One region of the Priestia sp. J2 genome, then DNA from elsewhere that is predicted to be linked to it. Evidence: riboswitches for the same ligand, from Rfam matches in the RefSeq annotation. Region 1 holds a riboswitch; each other region holds the start of a gene.

Region 1 (3,282 bases):
TGCTACAGGCAGGCCAACCGAACTCAATACCATCGCTAGCATAATGAGACCAACTCCCGGCACGCCTGCTGTACCAATACTAGCAAGCACCGCTGTTAATACAACCGTCACAAGAGCACCCAGCGACAGGTCAACGCCGTATACTTGCGCAATAAAAATAGTCGCGACACCTTGCATAATTGCTGTTCCATCCATGTTAATGGTAGCACCTAACGGCTGAACAAAACTGCTGATGGACTCCGGGACACGAAGATTTTTTTGAGCCACATTCATTGAAATCGGAAGCGTTGCACTACTGCTTGATGTACTGAATCCAACTGTCATCGCAGGAGCAAAACCTTTAAAAAATTCAATAGGGTTACGTCTGGCCATAAGAGCGACTGACCCCCCATATGTTACAATCGAATGGATGAACAGTGCGAGCACGACTACAATCATGTAAAGCCCCATCGCTTTAATTGCCTGCCAGCCTTGACTTCCAACCGCTGTTGCAAGAAGCCCAAATGTTCCGTAAGGAGCAAACTTCATCACTAGATTTACAAGGTACATCATCAATTCATTGCCTTGCTCGAGTAAATTATAAAGCCCTTTGGTTTTACTTCCAAGCATCGTAATACCAAAACCGATAAAGATAGAGAAAACGATAAGTTGAAGCATATTCCCTTCAGCCATCGCTTGGATTGGATTGACTGGAATCATATTTAAGAATGTCTCTCCAACCGGCGGTGCTTTTTCAGCTTCAAAAGAAGCGTTTTTTGTATCAAAAGATCCAAATGTTCCTGGTTTAATAACAAACGCTAATAATAAACCAATTACAATAGCAACGGTTGTTGTCACTAGGAAGTACGAAACTGTTTTTGCCCCGATTCTTCCCAGTTTTTTAGGATCTCCTAAACCTGCTACGCCTAACGTGATAGAGAAAAACACAATTGGTACAACAAGCATTTTAATTAAGCTTAAGAAAATTTGCCCAAGCGGCGTAAACAAGTACTTGTCCAGCGGAGCAAAAGCACTTGGAGCAAAAGCATTAATCAACACTCCTACAACAGCACCAGCAATTAGCGCGATAATGATCTTTGTCGATAGCTTCATAGATTTACCTCCCATAAATAAATTATATTAGAATGATTCTAACTACTATACTTATTTTACCATGCATTGAGGGTGATAACACTCAAAATATACAATATATTAAAAATTTTCAGATTAATAGTTTAGGAATATTTTTAGCTATACAAAAAACCATGAGAATATCATGGTTTCATAGACCTGTTATTCCCTCACTGAATGCTTACGGAGTTAGCTGTCGGATTCGGGTACGTGAGTTACCCTACTTGATTCATTCAAGATTCACCCCAAGTACATTACGCACAAATATGGGTCCTCCGTTCTCTTATAAAACAAAAGAGATTAAGCAAATAATTTTCTTTAATATTTTTGCATGATAATAATTGTTACTTTAATTAAAATTCATTTTATGTATTCCTGTCAAGTTTTTATTCAAAAATAATGCATGATTTTATCGTAAAAAGTTGAGAATTGTTATATTTCAAAATATTTACATCATATTTCAATAAACCAAAAACACCTATTTAACAAGACTTACAATCTAATGAATAAAAAATTAATTCAAAAAATAGTTTATAAAGTGAACTTTCTTCTCATTAATATCATTCATAAATATGTATAATTATTCTAATATCCATGTACTTTACTGCTTCCATAAATATTTTACTTATCAAAAAAAATAACTCTTTCCAACTGTTGATTTTATCCTTGTACTGCTTGATATACACTCCCTAAAATTTCACTGACTTTATTGATGCGAAGAAATCGACATTATCAATTCCCCTTATTCTACTTAATTCTGCTCAAGATAGAAGTATAGATTTCCTACTATCTTTTAAAAAGGAGCGGGTAATTATCATATAAAACTATCGGAGTTGGAGCGGTACAAGTTCTTTACTTTTTACTTATTCCCTCTCGTTATTTAACCCATAAAAAAAAGAGGCCGTGACGGCCTCTTTTTTTATACAGTAACAGGTTCAGAACTTGCTTTACGATTCTTTAATTTTTCAACAATGTCACGCGCTACCCACACACCACACGCACTTGCCTGCGCGAGTCCTCGCGTAATACCAGCTCCGTCTCCTCCCACGTATAAACCGGAAATTTCAGTTTCAAACTTATCGTTTAACTTCGGACGGGCGGAGTAAAATTTCGCTTCCACACCGTAAAACAGCGTATGTTCAGATGCTAACCCAGGCGTTACATGATCCAGTGCTTCTGTCATTTCAATTAAGCTTTTCATTGTATTGTATGGAAGCACTAAACCCAAATCACCAGGGACAGCTTCTTTTAACGTTGGTTCTAAAAAGCCTTCTTTAATTCGATTCGCTGTTGAACGGCGCCCCTTTAAAATATCTCCATACTTTTGAACAACTAAGCCTCCGTTTGACAGCATATTAGCTAATCTTGATACTTCGTGCGCATATTCGTTCGGCTGATCAAATGGATCCGAAAATTTATGAGAAACAAGCAGCGCAAAGTTCGTATTTTGACTTCCAAGCTTCGGATCTTTGTATGCGTGTCCATTTGCTAACATAATCCCTGAATGATTCTCTACTACCACATGCCCTGAAGGATTGCTGCAGAACGTTCTGACTCTTGTACCTACAGACGTATTGTAAATAAATTTCCCTTCGTACAAGTGCTTGTTGATTTCTTCCATAACAACGTTAGATGTTTCTACTCGAACACCGATGTCTACTTGATTGTTAATCATTTTCAAACGGCGTTTTTTTAGTAAGTCGCTCATCCACTTCGAGCCGTCTCGACCTGGTGAAACCACGACTTTATCAGCCGTAATTCTGTCACCATTCTTCAATTCAATACCGCGTACGATATGCTGACCATCTTCTTTTTCTGTTATTAAATCGGCTACTTCCGTTTTATACTGCATATCAATTTTTTCTTTTAAGTATTCATAAATGCTTTTTAAAATTTCTAAATTTTGCTCTGTTCCTAAATGACGCACTTGGGCACGCAATAGCTTTAATCCTGCTGCGTATCCGCGTTTTTCAATTTCACGAACTTTATCAGTTAACGGATCCGTAATCGTATCGGTTGCTCCGTGTTTTAAATTAATTTCATCCACGTATTTAATTAAATCTACCACCTGTGATTCAGACAGATAATCCGTCATCCAGCCTCCAAATTCACTGGTGATATTAAACTTTCCATCTGAATATGCGCCGGCTCCACCGAAACCATTTGTGATAG
Region 2 (3,282 bases), 130 kb from region 1:
TTATTTTTTATGCTTTTGGACGAATAAAAGAGGCTAGGACAGAAGTAGTTTAGTGGAAAGAAGATCCGAACGATGAATCGTTCGGATCTTTTCGTTAGTACGGTGAACGTATGTTTCAATCACTTTTCATCTTTTAAATGACTCAATAATGCAGAAGACATCTCCACGTGAGAAAGGGCGATGTGTGAAATCGTTTTGGCATAAGGTGTAATTTCGTTAATAAATTGCTCGAGTACGTGCAGGTGAGGAAGCTGAAGCTTTGTAATGAAGCAAGCCTGTCCGGCGATGCGTTCACAGAATAAAGCATAGGGATACTGAGAAATAAATCTTTTAAAACGCTCGTGCTCTCCGTTTTTCATGGTTACTTCAATAAAACACGAGACGGGCAACTGCAGCTTTTCATAATCAATATCGATTGTATATCCTTTTATAATACCAAAGCTCTCTAGCTGTCTTACTCGCTCTGCCACTGAAGGAGGAGACAGGTTAATTTGTTTTCCTAGCTCTCTTAAGGAAAGACGGCTGTTTTGCTGCAGTGCCTGCAAAATCGATAAATCAATTTCATCAATTTTCAATTGAAAACCTTCTTTCATATTAATGTTTCATTTGATTAGTAATAGCAGATAATATGTTTTATTTGTTATCTGAAATCTCCATTTTTCTTACTATAATAATTAAAAAGGAGTGAGTAAAAAATGGCAAGAGTTTTGTTAACAAACGAAGAGGGAACAAATTTTGAAAAAGCACTGAATTTAATTCCAGATGTAAAAAGGTTGTATGATGAGCTATACGACAAGCTTTGGAACAGTGATATAGTAAAAAGAGAGACTAAGGAAAAAATCAGGCTTTATCTAGCAGGTGTTAACGGCTGTGAGACGTGTATGAGCATGTCATATGTAGGCGATAAGACGCTTAATCAAAAAGTGTTAAGAGAAAAAGAGCTGGAAGAAAAAGATCGACTGCTGTTTCGATTTATAGATGTATACCGAGTGCGTCCAAGGGATTTGACGGATGCTGATATGGATCAATTAAAGAAATTTTACAGTGATACGCAGCTATTAGAGCTTTTGGCTGTTATTAATTTGTTTGATCAATTTCACAAACTGATTGTCAGTTTAGATTTATATGATTTTTGCAGTTTGCAGCGCAAGTGATGTCTTCCCTAAAAATATCTTGACAGACAAAATCCACAGGAGTAAGATAGCTTTCGTGAAGTGAAACGTATCATGAATCGAATCGATTATTCTAAAAAATAGATCATAGACATTTGAATAAAAATCGCTTAATCCATTACGGAGCGGAGGACCCATTATTTACGCACATATTGTGCTCCGGGGTGAATCCTTAAAAAGGTAGGGTTACTCTTAAAACCCGAACCCGACAGCTAACTTCGCAAGCGTTTTGAGGGGGAAGAGTGTGAAAAAACACAGGAGCCTTCCTGTGTTTTTTTGCGCTTTTTTTAAGAAAAACATGTAATTTTTTAGAAAAAGTATAAGCTAAGAGAACACACAGCAGTTGAAGAAAGGAATAAATACATTATGAAAAAACAGTTTGCTGTATTGGGATTAGGTCGTTTTGGAGGCAGTTTGGTTGAAGAGTTTGCTAATTTGGATGTGGATGTGCTCGCTATTGACCGCAATCAGGAGGTAGTAAAGAAATATAGCAACTCAGCTACATATGTCGTGCAAGCGAACGCAATTGATGAAGCTAGCTTAAAAGGGCTAGGCATTCGTAACGTTGATCATGCTCTTATTTCGTTTGGAGACGATATCGAAGCAAGCGTGCTTGCAACGATGCTTTTAAAAGATATGGGCGTTAAGCAAGTATGGGTAAAAGCGGTGAATATGTATCATCAAAAAGTGCTGGAGAAAATAGGAGCGGACAAAGTCATTCATCCTGAGCGCGATATTGCGAAGCGGATTGCTCATCACGTGGTGTCAGAAAAAATTATTGACTATATTGAACTGTCTAAAGACTATAGTATTGTTGAAATTGTCGCTTCTAAGAAACTTCATAATAAAACGCTGTTTGATTTAAATATTCGTGCAAAGTACGGCTGTAATATTATCGGTTTTCAGCGAAAAGACGGGGAAATGGTGATTTCGCCTACGGCGCATGAAACAATTGAACAAGGAGATATGCTTATTGTTATCGGACATAATCGCGATTTAAACCGTTTTGAAGAAGAAGGAGTTTAACTTATGAAAAAAAAAATTGTTAGGCTTACGCCGCCGCAGCTGCTTGTCTCCATTTTTGGCGGAGGAATTATTATTGGTGCTCTTTTATTAATGATGCCTTTTTCTACTACTGAGCCAATCCGGTGGGTAGACGCCCTTTTTACATCTACTTCCGCTATGACAGTGACCGGCTTAGCCGTCGTAGATACAGGTACGCGTTTTACCGTCATCGGTCAAACGATTATTATGCTGTTAATTCAAATAGGCGGTCTTGGCATTATGTCATTTGCCGTGCTGATTTTTATGATGCTAGGTAAAAAAATTGGATTTAAAGAGCGTATGCTCGTTCAGCAGGCATTAAATCAAACGAGCGTCGGCGGAGTTGTCCTGCTAGTTAAAAGGCTGTTTATCTTTTCATTTTTAATTGAGTTTGTTGCACTTATCTTTTTAGCGATACGCTGGGTTCCGGAATTCGGATGGTCTAAGGGGCTATTCTTTAGCTTGTTTCATTCAATTTCAGCTTTTAATAACGCAGGGTTCGGACTATTATCTGACAGCTTAGTTCAGTATGTAGGAGATCCCGTTATTAACATAACGATTTCCTTTTTGTTTATTATTGGTGGGTTAGGATTTACCGTTCTTGCTGATATGTGGGTAAAAAAATCGTATAAAAAACTAACGCTGCATTCAAAAATTATGATTATCAGCACGTTTGCCATTAACGTGATTGCCATGCTTTTTATTTTTTTCTTAGAGTACGGCAATTCACATACACTTGGAAGTTTGTCATTAGGAGACAAAGTGTGGGCGTCTTATTTTCAAGCGGTAACAACACGCACAGCAGGTTTTAATAGTATCGATATAGGAAGTCTACATGATTCCACCATATTTTTAATGGTTATGTTAATGTTCATAGGTGCAGGGAGTGCGTCAACAGGAGGAGGTATTAAACTAACAACGTTTGTGGTGATTGTCTTTTCTGTATGGGCATTTTTACGAAGCAGGGAAGATATTGTGCTGTTAAAGAGACGGCTTCTTCCTCTTCATGTGTTTAAGGCACTAGCCATTACGATGATTTCGATTATGTTTGTGTTTGGGGCCATTT
Region 3 (3,282 bases), 1.7 Mb from region 1:
GATTATTGTGGATGACCTGTGGTTAAATTCAAAAGAATTATTTTCATCTCCAGTAGCTAATACATTTAAGATTGTTATTCAGCTAGGGTCGATCTTAGCAGTAGTTGTTATTTTTAAAGATCGTTTTATTAATTTATTAGGATTGGGAAAAAAACCAGCTGCTGCAATTGGACCGACAAATCGCTTAAATTTAATGCAGGTAATTGTTGGTTTGTTACCCGCAGGAGTGTTAGGACTTTTGTTTGATGATTACATTGATGAACATTTGTTTTCTTTAAATACGGTGCTAATTGGCTTAGTGGTCGGAGCTGTATTAATGATTCTAGCAGATTTGTTTGGACCTAAACGTCCGCGTGTAGAGACGGTGGACCAAATGTCTTATGGACAAGCACTAGGTATAGGACTGTTTCAATGTATTGCTCTTTGGCCAGGTTTTTCTCGTTCAGGCTCAACGATTTCAGGAGGGGTTCTTCTTGGAATGAGCCATAAGGCAGCCGCAGATTTTACATTTATTATGGCAGTGCCAATTATGGCAGGAGCAAGTGGACTTTCATTGGTTAAAAACTGGCAGTATTTCACATCAGATGCACTACCGTTTTTTATTGCTGGTTTTATCAGCGCCTTTATTTTTGCGCTTATATCGATTCGCTTTTTCTTAAAATTAATCAACCGCATTAAATTAGTTCCGTTTGCCATTTATCGAATTATTTTAGCGGCTATTCTATATTTTGTATTTTTATAAAATAAATAAGCGTATTTTATAGCCATTTAAACTTCTGATAAAGACTTAAAAAGCAAGAAAAAGCTATTGCAACATTGCAATAGCTTTTTTGCATAAATATATATTATTGTCTTTTGAAAGCGTTTTATAAACATGGGTATTGACAAAACGTGTCGAAAAATAGTAAATTAATATTTGTGCAGTATAAAGTTAAGTAAAAGTAAGACTTCTGTTTAGTTTTATTGACTGTAAAAAACGTATGACAACGTATAGATCGTTTTAATTTTATAAAAATTGAATAATAAGCTTAATCGTATAGAGCGGGGGAATCATTATCGGCAGTAAAGCTGCCTTGGGGTGAATCCTTACAAAAGGTAGGAAACTCTCAATTCCGAATCCGACAGTTAACCTCGTTTGCTTTATTGAGAGAAAGAGCCCAAAATAGCGTAAGTAAAAGGCTGTTCTTTCTTAAGAATAGTCTTTTTTTGTTTTTTCAGAAAAGTATATACAAATGTCATACATCTTTGGGGAGGTACATCTATGAAAAAAATTCGTTTTGGTTTGGCTACGCAGATTTTTACCGGTTTAATCCTCGGTGTTCTTGTAGGAGTAATTTGGTTTAACGATCCGCGTGTAGTAACATACCTGCAGCCGCTGGGAGACTTGTTCTTAAGATTGATTAAGATGATTGTTATTCCAATTGTTATCTCAAGTTTAGTCGTTGGAGTTGCAGGAGCAGGTAGCGGTAAACAGGTCGGAAAGCTTGGCGTTAAAACCATTCTCTATTTTGAAATTATTACAACTTTCGCAATTGTAATCGGTGTATTGATTGCTAATATTTTTCATCCTGGACAAGGTGTAGACATTCATTCAGCACAGAAGAGTGATATTTCACAATACGTTGAAACATCCGAACAGCAAGAAGGAAAGTCAGTGGCTGAAACGTTCTTACACATTGTTCCGACAAACTTTTTCCAGTCAATTGTTGAAGGGGACATGCTAGCAATTATCTTCTTTACAGTATTGTTCGCACTTGGAGTAGCGGCAATTGGAGAAAGAGGAAAGCCTGTTGTTCAATTCTTTGACGGCGTTTCTCACGCAATGTTTCACGTGGTAAACCTAGTAATGAAAGTGGCTCCGATTGGAGTATTTGCTTTAATTGGTGTAACAGTTTCGAAATTCGGTTTAGAGTCACTTCTTTCATTAGGAAAGCTTGTTATCTTAGTTTACTTAGCGTTAATTTTCTTCCTACTTGTTGTATTAGGAGGAATTGCGAAATGGGCAGGAATTAACATTTTCCACTTATTCCGCTATATGAAAGATGAACTGTTGTTAGCATACAGTACATCTAGTTCTGAGACAGTTCTTCCGCGAATTATGGAAAAACTTGAAAAGATGGGCTGTCCAAAAGCTATCGTATCGTTCGTTGTACCAATTGGTTATACATTTAACCTAGATGGTTCTGTTCTCTATCAAGCGATTGCAGCGTTATTCTTAGCGCAGGTGTATGGTATTGATTTAACAATCGTTCAACAGCTGACGCTCATTCTGGTATTGATGGTTACATCTAAAGGAATGGCTGCGGTGCCAGGAACATCATTTGTTGTATTACTGGCTACTCTTGGAACAATCGGCGTTCCGGCAGAAGGATTAGCCTTCATTGCGGGAGTAGACAGAATCATGGATATGGCACGTACGGTTGTTAACTTAGTAGGAAACACACTAGCAGCAATTGTGATGTCTAAATCTGAAGGCAAATTTGACCCTAAAAAAGGTACAGAGGTCATGAGAGCCGGCTAATTTATAAATTAAAAAGCTACTTATTCTATTCAAAAAATTAGAATAAGTAGCTTTTTTCATAATAATTCCTTTATTATTATGGAAATTGACCCTATAATATGTAACATCAGGTATAAATATATCCAAATTTTATTCTTACATAAAAGCAGTCACTGGTTCCTTTCTTTATCAATAAATATAGAGATAGCTTAGCTAGTTGGGGGATAGTAGAGTATGTGGAAAAAGCGAATATGGGTCATTGCCTCGATAGTAATCGTATGTTTGTTAATCCCTTACAGTTTACCGATTGTGTTTGCTTTATTAACAGCATTAGCGCTTGAGGGTATTGTTCAAAAATTGCATCAATCTTTTAAAATGAAGAGAGTCTACGCAGTGCTTATGACCTTCATTTTATATGTTGTTTCGCTCATACTTATTGGATTTTTTATTGTTCGGACAATCGTTACGCAAGTGGTAGCTCTTTCAAAGATAGCGCCTTCATTTGTAAAAGAAATCTATGAAACCGCGATTTATCCAACTATTATCAAGTGGAAATACTATTCAAACGCTCTTCCTACAGAAGTGATTTCTTCTATCGAGCGCACGCTTGAAAAAACCGTAAATTCATTAGATTCTCTATTAAAAAGTACCGTGGAAATCATCATTAGCTTTGCTGCTACTGTTCCTGGATTTCTACTAGAGTTTCTTATTTATTTAGTAGCGCTTGTATTTATCAGCCTTGAGCTGCCTGCTATTAAAAATAAAATTAAGTCATTTTTAAC

Evidence for each region. Region 1 has a riboswitch for cyclic di-AMP ahead of LJY09_RS19945 (dicarboxylate/amino acid:cation symporter). Riboswitches for the same ligand answer to the same signal wherever they lie in the genome.
Region 2: it holds a riboswitch for cyclic di-AMP, as region 1 does, so the genes downstream of both, LJY09_RS19255 (potassium channel family protein) here and LJY09_RS19945 (dicarboxylate/amino acid:cation symporter) in region 1, are expected to answer to the same signal.
Region 3: it holds a riboswitch for cyclic di-AMP, as region 1 does, so the genes downstream of both, LJY09_RS02305 (glutamate/proton symporter GltT) here and LJY09_RS19945 (dicarboxylate/amino acid:cation symporter) in region 1, are expected to answer to the same signal.

Annotation. Positions count from the first base shown of each region.
Region 1 covers NZ_CP086208.1:3,840,609-3,843,890, forward strand. The annotation lists gene LJY09_RS19945 (dicarboxylate/amino acid:cation symporter) at 1-1,092, opposite strand, end outside; cyclic di-AMP (ydaO/yuaA leader) riboswitch at 1,273-1,427, opposite strand; gene LJY09_RS19950 (NAD(P)/FAD-dependent oxidoreductase) at 2,030-3,282, opposite strand, start outside.
Region 2 covers NZ_CP086208.1:3,708,761-3,712,042, reverse strand. The annotation lists gene LJY09_RS19265 (Lrp/AsnC family transcriptional regulator) at 120-575, opposite strand; gene LJY09_RS19260 (carboxymuconolactone decarboxylase family protein) at 696-1,154, shown strand; cyclic di-AMP (ydaO/yuaA leader) riboswitch at 1,270-1,414, shown strand; gene LJY09_RS19255 (potassium channel family protein) at 1,539-2,198, shown strand; gene LJY09_RS19250 (TrkH family potassium uptake protein) at 2,202-3,282, shown strand, end outside.
Region 3 covers NZ_CP086208.1:425,691-428,972, forward strand. The annotation lists gene LJY09_RS02300 (undecaprenyl-diphosphate phosphatase) at 1-742, shown strand, start outside; cyclic di-AMP (ydaO/yuaA leader) riboswitch at 1,016-1,155, shown strand; gene LJY09_RS02305 (glutamate/proton symporter GltT) at 1,262-2,521, shown strand; gene ytvI (sporulation integral membrane protein YtvI) at 2,735-3,282, shown strand, end outside.